4 regions of the Dactylosporangium salmoneum genome follow, and region 3 is predicted to be linked to each of the others. Evidence: riboswitches for the same ligand, from Rfam matches in the RefSeq annotation. Region 3 holds a riboswitch; each other region holds the start of a gene.
What was found. Region 3 has a riboswitch for cyclic di-AMP ahead of ABD352_RS32730 (C39 family peptidase). Riboswitches for the same ligand answer to the same signal wherever they lie in the genome.

Region 1 (3,924 bases), on a different contig from region 3:
CGCGCCGTGCCGAGGCTGGCCCGGATGCGCGACCTGGCGCTCGTGCCGGCGATCGTCGCGCTGCTCGTCGTCGGCGCGCTCATCGACCCGGTCTTCCTGACCCGGGCCAACCTCGTCAACGTGCTGCAGCAGCAGACCGAGCTGTCGCTGCTGGTGCTCGCCGAGACGCTCATCCTCATCGGCGGGCGCTTCGACCTGTCGCTGGAGTCGACCGTCGGGCTCGCCCCCGCCCTCGGCGTGGCGCTGGTCATTCCGGCCGCCAGCCACGGCCTCGGCACCGAGTGGGCCACCGCCCTGGCCGTGCCGCTGTGCCTGCTCGCCGGCGTGCTCGTCGGCGCGCTGAACGGGGTGCTCATCCTGCGCTTCGGGCTGTCGGCGTTCATCGTCACGCTCGGCATGCTCATCACGCTGCGGGGCGTGCAGATCGGCATCACCGGCGGGCAGAGCCTCTTCGACCTGCCGCCGTCGGTGATGTACCTCGGCAACACCGCCTGGCTGGGCCTGCCCCTGTCGATCTGGGTGTGCGCGGTGATCTTCGCCGCCGGCATCGCCGCGCTCGGCTGGTTCCGCCACGGCCGGGCCGTCTACGCCATCGGCGGCAACACCGACGCCGCCCGGGCCGCCGGCATCCGCACCGACCGGGTCATGTACGCGGTCTTCATGATCGCCGGCCTGCTCGCCGCGCTGGCCGGCCTGCTCATGACCGGCCGCCTCGGCTCCATCGCCGCCGCACAGGGCGACGGCATGATCTTCAAGGTGTTCGCCGCCGCGGTCATCGGCGGCGTGAGCATGAACGGGGGCAAGGGCACCCTCTTCGGCGCCCTGTGCGGCGTGCTCGTGCTCGGCCTGGTCGAGAACGTGCTCACCCTGGCCGGCGTCTCGGCGCAGTGGATTCAGGCGGTGTACGGCCTGGTCATCCTCGTCGCCCTGGTGCTCGCCCGTCTCACGACGGGCCGCGCCCAGGACTGAGCCGCCCGGCCTCAGCGGTGGCCGGTGCCGTTGCAGCCGGTGCAGCGCACGTAGCCGGTGCCGCCGCAGAAGTGGTGGTTCTGGGGGCGGCCGTCGGCGTCGTAGACGTAGCCGCCGTTGCAGGTGTCCGCCTGCTTGCCGCTGCCGCCGCAGCTGCCGCACAACGGGGGCGGCTGCGGCGGCTGCCACGGCTTCGCCGGCTCCCACGGCTGCGCCGGCGGGGGCTCGGAACCGCCGCCGGAGACGTTCCTGCCGCGGCGGTTGCCGGCCACCACACCGACGACGATCGCCAGGATGATGGGGCAGAGGCACACCAGGCCGCAGCCGAACAGCTGACCGAGCGAGTAGGCGTCCATGGGGTCCTCCCGGCCCGGGCACCGCACGAAGTGGCGTGACGATGATGGCGGCGGCAGGCCCGCGCGGCCATAGACCGTGCGGGCGATGGGGCGCGTCCCCCGTTCAGGTTCAGGTCTTCGTTAAGTCCCTCTTAGATCCCCGCTGGGCGGTTTCGCCGCCCGAGCCTTCCCGTTACGTTGGGTCGTGGCCTGGCCGGCCGTCGTCGCCCAAACCCCGGGTGGCCCGGGCAGGCTCCGCCGAGTCGCGTGCGCGCGAGCCGGGGACCCATCAATCCCCATCGGGGTGAATCCGCGGAACCCGCGGTAGGGCGCGCCTTCTTCTCGCCCGAACCCGTCAGCTAACCCGGTAGGCGGCGGGAAGAAGGAACCTGCTGTGTTCAACGGACGGACGGCGCTGCGCGCCGTGGTGGCCGGGCTGGCGGTGGCGGCGATGGTCGCGCCCGCGTGCGCGGCCCACGCGGACCCGTCACCGGAAGAGATCCAGGCCCAGATCGACAAGGGCAACAAGGAAGTCGAGCTCGTCGTCGAGCAGTACAACAAGGTCAACGGCGATCTCGAGGCGACCCAGGCGGCGATCGCGAAGGCGCAGGCCGACCTGGCGCCGCTGCAGACCAGCATGGACGCGGCCCGGGAGAACGCCGGCCGGGTCGCCGTCGGCGCCTACAAGACCGGCGGCAGCCTCGGCACCTGGTCGCTCATGCTCGGGGCGGCCTCGTCCGACAGCTTCACCGACCGGGTCGGCACCCTCGAGCAGATCTCCCGCAGCCAGCAGCGTGACCTCGACGCGTACAGCGCGGCCAAGGGCGCGGTCGATGCGGAGCAGCGGCGGCTCAACGACCAGCTCGCCGCGCAGAGCCGGCAGAAGACCGAGCTGGAGACCCGGCGCAAGCAGATCGAGGGCGACATCGCCCGGCTCGACCAGATGCAGCGCAAGGCCGAGCAGGCCGCCGCCGCGGCGGCCGCGAAGGCCCAGACGAAGACCACCCCGGCCAACCCGGCACCGAACCCGGGTCCGCCGCCGGCGGTCTCCGGCGCGGCCGGCAAGGCGGTCTCCTACGCGTGGGCCCAGCTGGGCAAGAAGTACGTCTGGGGCACCGCCGGGCCGGACACCTTCGACTGCTCTGGGCTGACCATGATGGCCTGGAAGGCGGCCGGGGTGACGCTGCCGCACAACGCGGCCGAGCAGTACTCCCGGGTCAAGCACATCTCCCGCAGCCAGCTCGCCCCCGGTGACCTGGTGTTCTACAACGGGCTCGGGCACGTCGGCATCTACATCGGCAACAACCAGATCATTCACGCGCCGAACAGCCGGACCGTGGTGAAAGTGGCCCCGATCGACATCGACACGCTCTACGGCTACGGCCGCCCGTAACGCCCCGCACCGCCTCCAGCACGGCCCGTCGCACCCGCGGCGGGCCGTGCTGTGTTGTTCAGCTCTTGACGTCCCACATAAACGGGCGTAAACAAAGCTGAAGCAAAACGAAACGGCGGTGAAACCACATCATGTACGCCGAGGAGCGCCAGCAGGCCATCGTGCGGATCGCCCGCGAGCAGGGGCGGGTCGACGTGGCCGGGCTGGCCGACGAGCTCAATGTCACGTCGGAGACGATCCGGCGCGACCTCACCACCCTCGAACGGGCCGGGGTGCTGCGCCGGGTGCACGGCGGTGCCATCCCGGTCGAGCGCATCGGCTTCGAGCCGGCCCTCGCCGCCCGCGACGCCGTGCTCGTCGAGGAGAAGGAGCGCATCGCCAAGCTCGCGCTCGCCGAGGTGCCCGAGGAGGGCGCCATCATCCTCGACGCCGGCACCACCACCATCAAGCTGGCCCACCTGCTGCCGGCCGACCGGGAACTGACCGTGGTGGTCAACTCCCCGGTGATCGCCACGGTCCTCGGCACCCGCACCAACCTCAACGTGCTGCTGCTCGGCGGGCGGGTGCGGGGCAAGACCCTCGCCACCGTCGACGACTGGTCGCTGCGGCCCCTCGCGGACCTGTACGTCGACGTGGCCTTCCTCGGCACCAACGGCATCTCGGTCGAGCGTGGCCTCACCACCCCTGACCCGGCCGAGGCCGCGGTCAAGCGGGCGATGATCCGCGCCGCCCGGCGCACGGTCCTGCTGGCCGACCACACCAAGCTCGGCAACGACTACCTGTCCCGCTTCGGCGATCTGTCCGACCTGGACCTGTTCGTCACCGACAGCCGCGCCGACACCGACCTCGCCGGCGACATCGAGGCCGCCGGCGTCCGGGTGGTGCGGGCATGATCGTCACCGTCACGCTCAACCCCAGCCTGGACCGGGCCATGGAGGTGGGACGGCTCGCCCGGGGTGAGGTCATCCGGGCCCGCGAGGCCCGCCTCGACCCCGGCGGCAAGGGCGTCAACGTGTCCCGGGCGCTGCTGGCCAACGGCGTGCCGTCGGTCGCGGTCCTGCCGTGCGGCGGGGACGAGGGCGGCCAGCTGGTCCGGCTGCTCGAGGCCGAGGGCGTCGAGGTCCTCGCCGTGCCGATCGGCGGCCGGACCCGCTCCAACCTCACCTTGGCCGAGCCCGACGGCACCGTGACCAAGGTCAACGAGCCCGGGCCGCGGCTCGTGCGGGC
Region 2 (3,924 bases), on a different contig from region 3:
CCACCTTGTCGATCAGCTCGTCCAGCACCCGCTCCGCGTCGTCGTGCGGGACCTGGCAGGTGCCCGCGGCGAGGTGGCCGCCGCCGCCGTACCGCAGCATGACCGACCCGATGTCGGTGGGCGAGCTGCGGTCCAGGATCGACTTGCCCACGGCGAACACGGTGTTGAGCTTCTGCTTGCCCCAGATGGCGTGGATCGAGACCCGGGCCTCGGGGAACAGCGCGTAGATCATGAACCGGTTGCCGGCGTAGATGACGTCCTCGTCGCGCAGGTCGACCACGACCACGTCGCCGCGCACCCGGGACACCCGGCGCAGCTGGTCGACGAACAGGTCCTGCTGCTCGCGGAAGAGCTCGGCCCGCTCGGCCACGTCGGGCAGGGCGAGGATCTCCTCGACGTCCTGGTGGTCGATGCACGCGTCGATGAGCTGCATCATCAACTGGTAGTTGGAGATGCGGAACTGGCGGAAGCGGCCCAGCCCGGTGCGGCTGTCCATGAGGAAGTTCATCAGGCTCCAGCCGGTCGGCTGCAGGATCTCGCTGATGTCGTACTGCGCGGAGTCGGCCCGGTCGACGGCCTCCATCAGCTCGTCGGAGACGTTGGGGAAGCGCTCGGCCCCGCCGAAGTGGTCATAGATCACGCGGGCCGCCGACGGGGCCTCCGCGTCGATGACGTGGTTGGTCGCCTGGCCGCCGGTGCGCAGGGTCTCCGAGTGGTGGTGGTCGAACACCATGTGGGCGCCCGCGGCGTACGGCAGGTTGGTGAGGATGTCCGTGGGGCCGACGTCGACCGAGCCGTCCTGGACGTCCTTCGGGTGCACGAAGGTGATGTCGCCGATCAGGTCGAGGTGGCGCAGGAGGACCGCGCAGACCAGACCGTCGAAGTCGCTGCGGGTCACGAGACGGTACTTCACTGCAGATCCCCTCGCACGGGCGGGCCGGTCGACAGTCTCCCTATCGACCGGCCCGGCGCCAACGTGAGGATTAGCGGCTACAGGATGGAGAGGTGCACGTGGTTCGTGTGATCGCTCGACGGGTCGCCGGCCACGCCGCTGTAGTGGTGCCAGCCGGCCGCCGGTGTCCAGATCTGTTTGAACCAGATGACGTACATGACGCCGAGTTGATCGGCGTTCTTCACGAAGTAGGCGGCCAGCGTCGAGCCGTAGACGAAGTCGTCACCGGTGGCCACGCCACCGAAACCCTTCGTCTTCTGCACCGAGAAGTCGCAGGCCCGGCCCTTGGGGTGCTCGTAGGGCCCGCTCGGGCGGAAGCACGCGACGAACCGCGTGAACCCGTCCTTCTGCGCCTCCTGCATCGCGTGCATCATGCGCGGGGTGATGCAGCCGGTGGTGGTGGGGTCCTTGACGCTGCACGACTCCTTCGGCAGCGAGCCGTTGGCGTTGCGCGGCGTCGGGTCGGCCACCGGCAGGTTGGCGGAGACGAAGCCCTTGCTCGGCCCGCCGGCCAGCGCGAGCGCCTTCTCCGCCGCCTTCTTCTGCTGCTCCATGGTGGCGACCTGCTGCTGCTGCGAGGCGACCTCGTCGTCGAGCGCCTTCTTCTGCGAGGCCTGGGCCTCCCGCAGGTGCCGCAGCTGGCGAAGCAGGTTGTCGTTGTGGTGGGCCAGCTCGTTGATGGTGCTGGCCCGCTCGGCGAAGCTGTCGGGGCTGTCCGCGTCCATCAGCGCGGCGAACGTGGTCAGCGGCCCGGTCTGGTAGGCCGCGATGGCGATCGCCGAAACCTGGTCCTGGAGGGTCGCCAGCTGCGCCTCGGTCGCCTGCAGCTGCACGGTGAGCTCGGCCTGGTGCTTGACCGAGGCCTCGAACTTGGCCTTGGCGTCGGTAAAGGCCTGGGTCGTCGACTCCAGGACGGAGGCGAGGGTCGGATTGGCGTCCGCGCCCTCGTTGCCGGGATCCCCCGGCTCGGCCGCGGCGGGGGCGGCCCCGATCCCGCCGAACGCGATCACGGCCAGCAGCGCGACCAATCCGCGCCGGTAGTGATGTCGCGATGACATCTGGTTCGTTGTTCCTTCCGTCGGCCGCCGACCGGGTTAGCTGACGGGTTCGGGACGGAACGACCCCTACCACCGCTTCCGGAAGGGCTTCCGGGAGGGCGGATTCACCCCAACGCAACGGTGGGTCCCCGGCTCGCCACGGGCGGCGATTGGGCGGCAGTCACGCCCGCGGACGTGACCGTGGGTCACTGTACCGACGGGGCGGAATTCGCGCACCGCACCGTTTGTGCGTAGATCCGCTATGAGGGCGTTCAGTGACACGGATCACTCGTGGCTTCAGGGGTACGTCAGGATCTCCACCGATCCGCGTAGGGTCGCCCGTAGGCCACGCTTCCTGGGTGAACCTTCGGTACCTCGCCCTCGCCGGGATTGCCGCCGCCGGTGCACTCGTCATCGACGGCCATCTCGACCCGGACGGTGACCTGAACCCGTGGTCACTCACGGTGAGTGACTTCGCCGTCTCCGACCGCGGTGGCGTGGTCGACTGGGCGATGGTCGTCATGGCCGCCGCCTCGGTCGCGCTGCTGTTCGCCCTCCGTCGCTCGGGTGCCCGGGTGGGGGCCTGGGTGACGGCGCTCTTCGGGGTCTGGGCGGCGGGGCTGACGGTGGCCGCGCTGGTGCCGACGGACGAGCCGGGGTTGCCGCTGTCGGCCGCGGGTGCGGTGCACCGGTACGCGTCGGTCGCCGCCTTCGTGGCCCTTCCCGTGGCCGGCTGGCTGCTGGGCGGCCGGTCCGTGCGGGTGCTCGCCGGGCTGAGCCTGGCCTGTGCGCTGGCGATGGTGTATTCGGCCTTTCCGGGCGACCGCGTGCTCATCGGCCTGGCCGAGCGCCTGTTGCTGGCCGCCGAGGCGGCGCTGCTGGTCGCCGTGGCCCTGGCCGCTCCGGGCGCCCGCGATCGGGCTGCTCGGCGGCGTGGCGCTGTCTCAACGGTACCGTAAATATTGTTCATAAAACGATGATGTTCACTCTTCGGCGTTCCTCCGGCTGATCGGATGTGCAGGTCAGGCCCAAAGCCGAAGGAGTTGATCGAGGGTGTCGAGAGTCCGCGCGCTGGCCATGCTCGCCGCGATGGCGGTGGTGAGCGGAGTGGTCGCGTTCTTCAACATGATGCCGGCCTCAGCCGCCGCCTGCGCCCCCGCGTGGCAGTCCACGGCGGTCTACACGGGTGGCATGACCGCGTCCCGCAACGGTCACAACTACCTGGCGAAGTGGTGGACCCAGAACGAGGCCCCGCCCGGCACCAGCGGCGTGTGGCAGGACCAGGGCAGCTGCGGCGGCAGCACCCCGACCAACCCGCCGGTCCAGACCGGCACGGCCGGCGCGTGCAGCTTCCCCGCGTGGGTCCAGGGCCACAACTACGTGACCGGCGACATCGTGAAGTTCACGGACGGCAAGTTCTACATCGCCGAGCACGACAACCCGGGCTACAGCCCCGTGATCAGCACCTGGTACTGGGACCCGTACTCCTGCGGCTCCTCGCCCACGACTGCGCCCCCTCCCACTTCCTCGGGCGGCGCCTTCGTGGTCAGCGAGGCGCAGTTCAACCAGATGTTCCCGGGCCGGAACTCGTTCTACACGTACTCGGGCCTGGTCGCCGCGCTGTCGGCCTACCCCGCCTTCGCCCGCACCGGCTCCGACGAGGCCCGCAAGCAGGAGGCCGCGGCCTTCCTGGCCAACGTCAACCACGAGACCGGCGGCCTGGTCTACATCGTCGAGCAGAACACGGCCAACTACCCCGCGTACTGTGACGCCAGCCAGTCCTACGGCTGCCCCGCCGGCCAGGCCGCCTACTACGGCCGCGGCCCGATCCAGCTGAGCTGGAACTTCAACTACAAGGCGGCCGGCGACGCCCTGGGCATCGACCTGCTGCACAACCCGAACCTGGTCCAGACCGACGCGGCCGTGGCCTGGAAG
Region 3 (3,924 bases):
CCGGCGCATCAGCGGCGTGCTGCACGCCGGGGACCGCACCCGGCGCATCGGCGCGAACCCCGACACCAGCGAGATCGGCGACCTGGGCCGGCAGCTGGACCAGATGTTCGAGGCGATGCAGGAGCAGGAGGACCACCTGCAGCGCGAGCGGTCTGCCAAGGAGGCCCAGCTGGTGCGCAACACGGTGCGCCAGCAACTGGCCGAGCAGAGCACCCGCCGGCGGGCCGGGGAGATCCTCGAACAGACCAGCGAGGCGGTGCTCACCGAGCTGCGCAACGTCATGGCCCAGGCCGACGCGGTGCTCGACGCGGCCGACTCGATCGAGCGGCAGGCGTCGTCGGCGCACGAGGTCACCCGTACCGTCGTCGGCCGGGCGTCCACCGTGGACACCGTCGTCGGCGCGGTCAACGCGAGCCTGGGGCGGGTCGACGGGATCGCCACGCTCATCGCCGGCATCGCCGGGCAGACCAACCTGCTCGCGCTCAACGCGACCATCGAGGCGGCCCGGGCGGGCGCCGCCGGGCGCGGCTTCAGCGTCGTGGCCGGCGAGGTGAAGGCCCTGGCCTCCAAGACCAAGGACTCCACCGACGAGATCGCCACCACGGTGGAGGCCCTCGGCGCGGACGCCGCCGCGATGGCCTCGGTCATCGCCGACATGAGCGACGGCGTGGTCTCCGTCGGCGGCGTCACCGCCGAGCTCAACGACGTCTCGGTGCGCCAGCGCGACGTCGTGCACCGGCTGGTGCAGAGCGTCCGCGAGGCGGTCGGCCGGGTCGAGGCGCTCAACCAGGTGACGGACCGCCTCGAGCGGCGCCGGCACAGCCGGGCCGCCGTCGAGGGCCGCACGACGATCCGCGTCGGCGAGCGCAGCCACGACGTGGAGATGCTCGACCTCAGCATCAGCGGGATGCGCTGCTCGATCGTGCCGGAGTGGCACGTGAGCGTCGGCGGCCGGGTCGAGCTGATCCTGGAGCTCGGCGACGAGCGCATCCCGGCCCGCGGCCGCGTCGTGCGCATCATCAACGGCGACTACGGCGAGGAGGCCGGGATCGAGTTCGAACAGCTCGACCCGGCCGCCCAGGCCCGCATCGAGGGCTTCCTGGACCATCTCCTGCGCCTGGAGCCGGCCCAGGAGATGGTCGCCGACTGACGTTTGCCGGGCGCTACGCCGAGTAGCCCCGGGCGGCGATCCAGTTGGCCATGTTCCAGGTCGACATCCAGTAGGTGCGCGGGCCGAACATGCCCGACGGGTCGGCGACCTGCACCGCCCGGCCGCGGTCGCGGTAGCCGACCAGCGTGATGTAGTGGCCGCCGGAGAACTCGTGGTAGACGCCGCTCGCGTCGGTGGCGCCGCCGACGATGTTGGCCACCACGGCCCGCCCGCCGCTCATCGCCGCGACGACGTCGCGCTGCAGCCGCTCGGCCTGGGCGCCGGTGGCCTGCTGGCCCGGGATCCAGTGGGTCTGGTACTCGTCCTTGCCCAGCACCCCGTTCATCGCCCGGGTCACGTCGGCCGCCGAGTTCGTGCCGTTGACCGTGGTACCCAGGCGGGAGGCGACATCGCCCTGCGACATCGAGACGCCAGAGGAGGTCAGCGCCATGCGGGTCGAGGCCGGGCCGCAGTAGTAGTAGTTAGGCTGGAACTGGAAGTCGTAGTCGACGCTGTGCTCCTCCGGCGCGGTCAGCAGCGGGTCCGGGGCGGGCGGGTCTGCCGGTTTGCCGGGGGCGGCGGTGGCAGGTGCGGGCACGGCCGCCGCGGCGACGTGGGCGTCGGCCGGGTCGGACGTCTCGTGGAGCACAGCGGCCGTTGTCACGGCGGCGGCGAGCATGGCGGCCGAGCCGATCAGCGCGGGGATCGGCCGCCTGGCCAACGCACGCCGACCGGCTTCCGCCCTTCGCGCAAGCTTGGGCAGGTCGAGATCTGGGTAGCGCACAGCGGAACTCCTTCCGGTGCCGCCTACCGGGTTAGCTGACGGATTCGGGCGGGAAAGATCGCCCTACCACCGGACCGTGAGGGCCGGCGGATTCACCCCGGGACTGGAATGGGTCCCCGGCTCGCGTACGCGACTCGGCGGATCAGGGCCGGCGCCACCCGTTCGGATGGCAGAGGGTCCGGCCCGGACGCCGCGACATTACTGAGCGGTATCCGGGCCGGGAACTGGGGTCCGAAATGCTGCGACCAGGCGGTCAGACGGCGGCGAGGTCCATGCCCCGGCGGCCGGTCGGGTTGAGATCGGCCAGCTGGAAACGGTCCGGCCAGGCGCGTTCGTAGTGCTCCTCCGGGAAGTCCGACGGGCTCGATCCGGTCTCGAACGCCGCCCGGACGTCCGCCGCGTAGCGCTCGTTGCGCGGGCACCACGGGGCGGCCGGGATGTACATGACGTTGCCCCAGCCGCGCTGGCGCCGCACCGGCGCGACGCTGTGGATCATGTCGCAGTGCCACCACACGGAGTCCCCGGCGCGTACGTCGGGGATGCCCGCCAGCGCCCGCACGAGCAGCGGGTGCCAGCGCTCGTTGGCCGGGAAGACCTGGTTCACCGTCACGCCGCACATGTCGTCCTCGGGCACGTCGGGCAGCAGCGGGCGCAGCATCAGGTACGCCATCGCCGCCGGAATGGGGACGGTGTGCAGGACGCCCTGGTCGTGGTCCATGTCCGACAGCGCGGTCCAGCCCTGGAAGGTGCGGAAGGCCGAGCACATGGTCGAGCCCGGGTACTGCGGCCCGTCGGTGCGGTAGGCCGCGTCCCAGGGGTCGTAGTCCTGCACCGAGCCGTCGAACAGGTGCCGGAACGCCCGCTGGTAGGACTCGGTCATCCACAGGTCGAGCGTCCCCGGGTCGAGATGCGGGTTGAGGCCGGCCGAGTCGGCGCCCTCCGGCCGGCGGCGGATGCGGTCCGGATAGAGCGAGTCGCGGTCCGGGTCGAACCACCGGACCCCTTCCGAGTCGTACTTCCACTGCCGGTTCAGGAACGCCTGGACCCGCGCCATGCGGTCGCTCGTGCGGGCCTGCATCTGGGCCGGGGACCAGTAGATCGGGTAGATCTCAGGCCGCGAGCCGACGGTGCCGAAGAAGTCGTCGCCGGGGCCCCGGTACTGCTCGAAGAAGCGGTTGCCCTCGACGTACTCGACGATGTTGCGATCCCAGCCCAGCGCCTGGTCGCGATCGAAGTGCCCGCGCACGACCACGCAGCCGCGGCGGTGCAGCAGCTCGGCCTGCTCGGCCGGGACGGTGCCGGCGGCGATGTCGGCGTAGTCGATGACCGGCCAGACCTGCTCGCCGCGGGCTCGCGCCGCCTCGATCTGCTCGACCTCGGCCTCGACGCGCCGCTCGACCGCGGCGAAGACCTCCTCCACGGTGCGCCCGGACGCCGCGATGCGGGCCCGGATCGCGGCCTTGACCTCGCGGATCGCGCCGGACAGGTCCGCCGGCGTCTCCTCCCAGTGCGGCAGGGCTGGTGCAGACACGGCCGCCTCCCTCTCGTTCTAGTCAGGACTCCTTATTTGTATTTTCGACGGTACGCACCCGTCCCACTTCTAGGCAAGACTCCTGACTAGAATCGGCACGTGGACGTTGCCAGGCCGTCGCTGGAGCTGGTCCGCTCGCTGACCGACGAGCACGTGCTGCGCGCGCTGATGCGCCACCGCCGCCTGACCCGGGCAGAGCTGGCCGCGCAGACGGGGCTGTCGAAGCCGACCGCGGGCGAGAGCGTGCGCCGCCTGGCCGAGCGCGGCCTGGTCACCGACACCGGCGAGCGCACGCCGGGCGGCCGTGGCCGGGGCAGGGTCGGCGCCTATTACGCCCTGACCCCGGCGGCCGGCGCGGCGCTGGCCGTGTCGATCGCGCCGAGCGGCATCACGGGCGAACTGCTGGACGCCTACGGCGACGTGATCGCCCGGGCCCACCGCACCCTGGACCGCCCGGCG
Region 4 (3,924 bases), on a different contig from region 3:
ATGCTCGCCGCGCTGGAGTCCGGGCGGCCCCTGAACACGCACTTCAACGCGCCGGCCCGGATCCCCACCATCTGGCCGGGCGACGGGTCGTCCGGCTGCGGCGGGCGGTGGTGCCCGGCCAACGACACCCCGAGCTGGATGGACGGCGACCGCACCATGTGGAACGGGTTCGGGCGCTCGGTGAACACGTACTTCGTGTGGCTGGAAGAGCAGGTCGGGGCCGACCGGGCGATCGAGATGGCGCAGCGGCTGGGCATCGTCTTCCGCGACGACCATGACGCGGGGCTGGCGGCCAACGCGGCCGCGTGGGGCTCGTTCACGCTGGGCGTCGCCTCGACCACCCCGCTGGACCTGGCCAACGCCTACGCGGCGGTGGCGGCCGGCGGCGTGTACTGCCAGCCGCTGCCGGTGCTGTCGATCAAGGACGCCGACGGCAAGACGCTGGACGCCGGCACCCCGAAGTGCCGGCAGGCGGTCGACCCGGACGTGGCCGCGGCCGCGACCGACGCCGCCCGCTGCCCGGTCAGCAAGGGCTCGGTCTACGGCAAGTGCGACGGCGGCACCGCCGAGGGCGTCTCCGGGATCCTCGCGGGACGGCCGGTGGCGGGCAAGACGGGCAGCTCGGAGTACAACGCCACGGAGACCTTCGTGGGCTTCACCCCGCAGATCGCCGCGGCCGGCATCGCGGTCAACCCGGACAACCCCAACGACTACGTGGGCGGCGGCGTCTCCAGCTCGGTCGACACGGCCGTGGCGCAGACCATGGCGTTCGCGCTGCGCGGCGTGCCGGTCCAGAACTTCGCCGTCCCGAGCAGAGCCCGGGCGATGGGGGCCTGAACCGGCGAACGCCGTGCGGCGATGAAACGATCAGGCCGAGTAACCGCGCTGGGCGATCCAGTTGGCCATGTTGGCGATGGACACGGTGTAGGAGCCGACGCCCTGGGCGTCGGCCGGGTCCGCGATCTTCACGGTCTGGCCGCTGTCGCGGTAGCCGACGATGGTGAGGTAGTGCCCGCCGTCGTAGGAGTGGCTGTGCCCGGCGTCGTCGGTGGTCGTCCCGGCGATGTTTGCCACGACGGCGTACCCCTGCGAGACGGCGTTGACGACCGCCGCCTTCAGCTCGGCGATGTCGGCCTGGGTGGCCGCCTGGCCGGTGATGAAGTGGGCCTTGTAGAAGTCGGTCTTCAGGTACGCGTTGAGCGCGCGCGTGGTGTCGTCCGATGAGTTGGTGCCGTTCACGGTGGTGCCCAGGCTCTGGGCGACCTCCGACTGGCTCGGGGACAGGCCCTTGGCCGTGAGCGCGATGCGGGTCGCGGCCGGGCCGCAGAAGTAGTAGTTCTCCTGCCAGGCGAACTGGTACGTCAAGTCTTTCTGGACCGGGATCGTCGGGGTGGGGGAAGCGGTGTGGGTCGGGGCGGCGCTGTGCGTGGAGGCAGAGGTGGAGGTGGGGGCGGGCGCGGCCTTGGTGGTCGCCGGGGCCGCGTCGCGCTGCTGCTGCGGGGCCGCCGGCGTGTCGTGGGCGCCGGGGGATCCGGTGGAGGGCTCACCGGCCAGCGCCTGTGCGTCGGCGGCCTGGACCGTCGAGGCGGCCGGTGTGGTGGATGTGGAGGAGGCGTGCTCCAGGCCGGCGACGCCGAGGCCCGCCGCGACGGCGAGGACCGCGGCCGAGGCGGCCACGAGGGGGATCCGGCGGCGACCGGGGGCCGGGTCGCTCTGCTCGGGTTTGTGCCGGGGTTTGTAGAGGTAGCTCACGGGTACCACTCCTTCCGGTACCGCTTACCGGGTTAGCTGACGGGTTCGGGCGGGAAGATCGCCCTACCGCGGCAAACGCGGACTCACCCCAGAACGTGGGTCCCCGGTTCGTGCGTGCGCACGACTCAGCGGATCCACCAAGCCGTCACCCACCGTGGGTGAAAGACGTCGGCGAGGTGGACCCGGCGAGGCTATTCGCGCCGCTCAACAGGGCTTTGCACCCCCCGTCGAAACGGCTACTGGGCGTGATGCCCCGGGCTTGATGCCCGCACGAAGAGCGCTCGGGCGCACACGGCTCGGGCGCCGTTTATCACGCCCAAAATCACCCCCTCACCCGGGGGCTCCTACTCTCGCCGGATGCTCGCCGGTGCCGACGAAAATCCGCAGCCCAGTGACGCGGCCGAACCCGGTCCTCACCGTCTGCGATCTCGCTCTGGCCGCCATTCGGTGGCCCGCCTCCGTGTCCTCCTGCCGGACCCCGCCCGCCTCGACGCGGCGCGCGACCGGCTCCGTCCGCTGCTGACCCACCCCCGACGGGGCGCAGCGGCGGCAACCGTGTTCGCCGTGGCCGCATTCGGGCTGACGGCCTTGCTGACCGCCCCGAGCGGCGACCCGGGCGCCGCGGTGGCCGAACGCCCCGCCGCCGTGACCGGCTCCGACCCCTCGCGGGAGTCGGGGGAGGTGGCTTCCCGCAACCATGAACGGGCGCCGGCCAGCCGGCCCGCCCCGACCACCAAGTCCCCCAAGTCCCCCAAGTCCACCAAGTCCACCCCGTCCACCCCCTCGACCACGTCCACCCCGTCCGCCGCGCCCACCAAGGTGGCGCCCGTGGGCGGGCTCAGCCAGACCGAGATGGACAACGCGCTGGCCATCGTCGCGGTGGCCAAGCGGGAGCGGCTGCCCAAGCGCGCGGCCGTGGTGGCGCTGTCCACCGCGCTGCAGGAGAGCCACCTGCGCAACCTGGCCAACGGCAACCTGCCGGCGTCGCTGCAGCACCCGAACGAGGGCGTGGGCTACGACTACGACTCGGTCGGGCTGTTCCAGCAGCGGCCGAGCTGGGGCTCCATCGACCAGCTCATGAACCCGGAGGAGTCGGCCCGCCGCTTCTACGCGGCGCTGCTGAGGATCCCCGGCTGGGGCGACTACGCGGTCACCGTGGCCGCGCAGATGGTCCAGGGCTCCGCCTTCCCCGACGCGTACGCCAAGTGGGAGGGCCTCGCCAACACGATCGCCGACGCCACGATGTAGCGCCGTCGCCGATCCTTCCCGTTGTCATTCGTTTGCCGGCCCGGCCTCGCCCGGGCCGGCACGACGATGAGCGGCATGTACAGACACAGCGTGTTCCGGTCCGCGACCGCGCTGCTCGTGCTCGCGATCGCGGCGCAACCGGCGCTGTCGGCCTGCGACGGTTCCCTGCACCGGAAACCCTCGGTGGCCAAGAACAGCGCTCCCCCGACACCTGTCGGGCTGACCATCACCCCGACCGCCGGCGACGCCGGGTCGCCGATCAGCGCCGAGATCGGGCTGAAGGTCAACGACGGCAAGATCACCAATGTCGCGCTCACCGACCCGGCCGGCCAGCCTGTGGCCGGCGCGCCGCGGGACGACGGCAGCTCCTGGGTGCCGGCCACCGCCCTGCGCTACGGCACCGCCTACACGGTCAAGGTGACCGCCGTCGGGGTCGACGGCAAGCCGGTGACGAAGACGTCGACCTTCACCACGGCGGCCAAGCCGACCGGCCCGCAGATCAATTCCGACCTGATGCTCACCAACGGCGGGACGTACGGCGTCGCGATGCCGATCGTCGTCGACTTCGGCAGCGACGTGCCGCCCGAATCCCGCGCGGCCGTGCAACAGCGGCTCTTCGTGACCAGCGATCCGCCGCAGCCCGGGGCGTGGCGCTGGTTCAGCGGGCACGAGGTGATGTACCGCCCGGAGAACTACTGGAAGCCGGGTACGAAGATCACCGCCCGTAAGGCTCTCAACGGCGTGCCCATCGGCAACGGCCACACCGACGAGGATCTCACCGCAACCATCACGATCGGCCGCAAGCTCACCGTCGACATCGACAACAACACGAAGCAGATGACCGTGTTCCAGAACGACCAGCCGATCCGCACCATTCCGGTGAGCCTGGGCAAGGATTCCACGCCCTCGTCCAGCGGCACCACG

Region 1: it holds a riboswitch for cyclic di-AMP, as region 3 does, so the genes downstream of both, ABD352_RS41245 (C40 family peptidase) here and ABD352_RS32730 (C39 family peptidase) in region 3, are expected to answer to the same signal.
Region 2: it holds a riboswitch for cyclic di-AMP, as region 3 does, so the genes downstream of both, ABD352_RS03900 (coiled-coil domain-containing protein) here and ABD352_RS32730 (C39 family peptidase) in region 3, are expected to answer to the same signal.
Region 4: it holds a riboswitch for cyclic di-AMP, as region 3 does, so the genes downstream of both, ABD352_RS53395 (C39 family peptidase) here and ABD352_RS32730 (C39 family peptidase) in region 3, are expected to answer to the same signal.

The regions. Positions count from the first base shown of each region.
Region 1 is NZ_BAAARV010000081.1:101,375-105,298, forward strand. It holds gene ABD352_RS41235 (ABC transporter permease) at 1-969, shown strand, start outside; gene ABD352_RS41240 (hypothetical protein) at 981-1,325, opposite strand; cyclic di-AMP (ydaO/yuaA leader) riboswitch at 1,551-1,693, shown strand; gene ABD352_RS41245 (C40 family peptidase) at 1,699-2,697, shown strand; gene ABD352_RS41250 (DeoR/GlpR family DNA-binding transcription regulator) at 2,829-3,590, shown strand; gene pfkB (1-phosphofructokinase) at 3,587-3,924, shown strand, end outside.
Region 2 is NZ_BAAARV010000005.1:243,442-247,365, reverse strand. It holds gene ABD352_RS03905 (exopolyphosphatase) at 1-913, opposite strand, end outside; gene ABD352_RS03900 (coiled-coil domain-containing protein) at 991-2,010, opposite strand; cyclic di-AMP (ydaO/yuaA leader) riboswitch at 2,020-2,176, opposite strand; gene ABD352_RS03895 (DUF998 domain-containing protein) at 2,349-2,948, shown strand; gene ABD352_RS03890 (glycoside hydrolase family 19 protein) at 3,043-3,924, shown strand, end outside.
Region 3 is NZ_BAAARV010000063.1:19,685-23,608, forward strand. It holds gene ABD352_RS32725 (methyl-accepting chemotaxis protein) at 1-1,150, shown strand, start outside; gene ABD352_RS32730 (C39 family peptidase) at 1,164-1,934, opposite strand; cyclic di-AMP (ydaO/yuaA leader) riboswitch at 1,940-2,084, opposite strand; gene ABD352_RS32735 (YbiU family protein) at 2,188-3,465, opposite strand; gene ABD352_RS32740 (winged helix-turn-helix domain-containing protein) at 3,565-3,924, shown strand, end outside.
Region 4 is NZ_BAAARV010000132.1:3,856-7,779, forward strand. It holds gene ABD352_RS53390 (transglycosylase domain-containing protein) at 1-837, shown strand, start outside; gene ABD352_RS53395 (C39 family peptidase) at 868-1,752, opposite strand; cyclic di-AMP (ydaO/yuaA leader) riboswitch at 1,759-1,893, opposite strand; gene ABD352_RS53400 (hypothetical protein) at 2,317-3,000, shown strand; gene ABD352_RS53405 (L,D-transpeptidase) at 3,076-3,924, shown strand, end outside.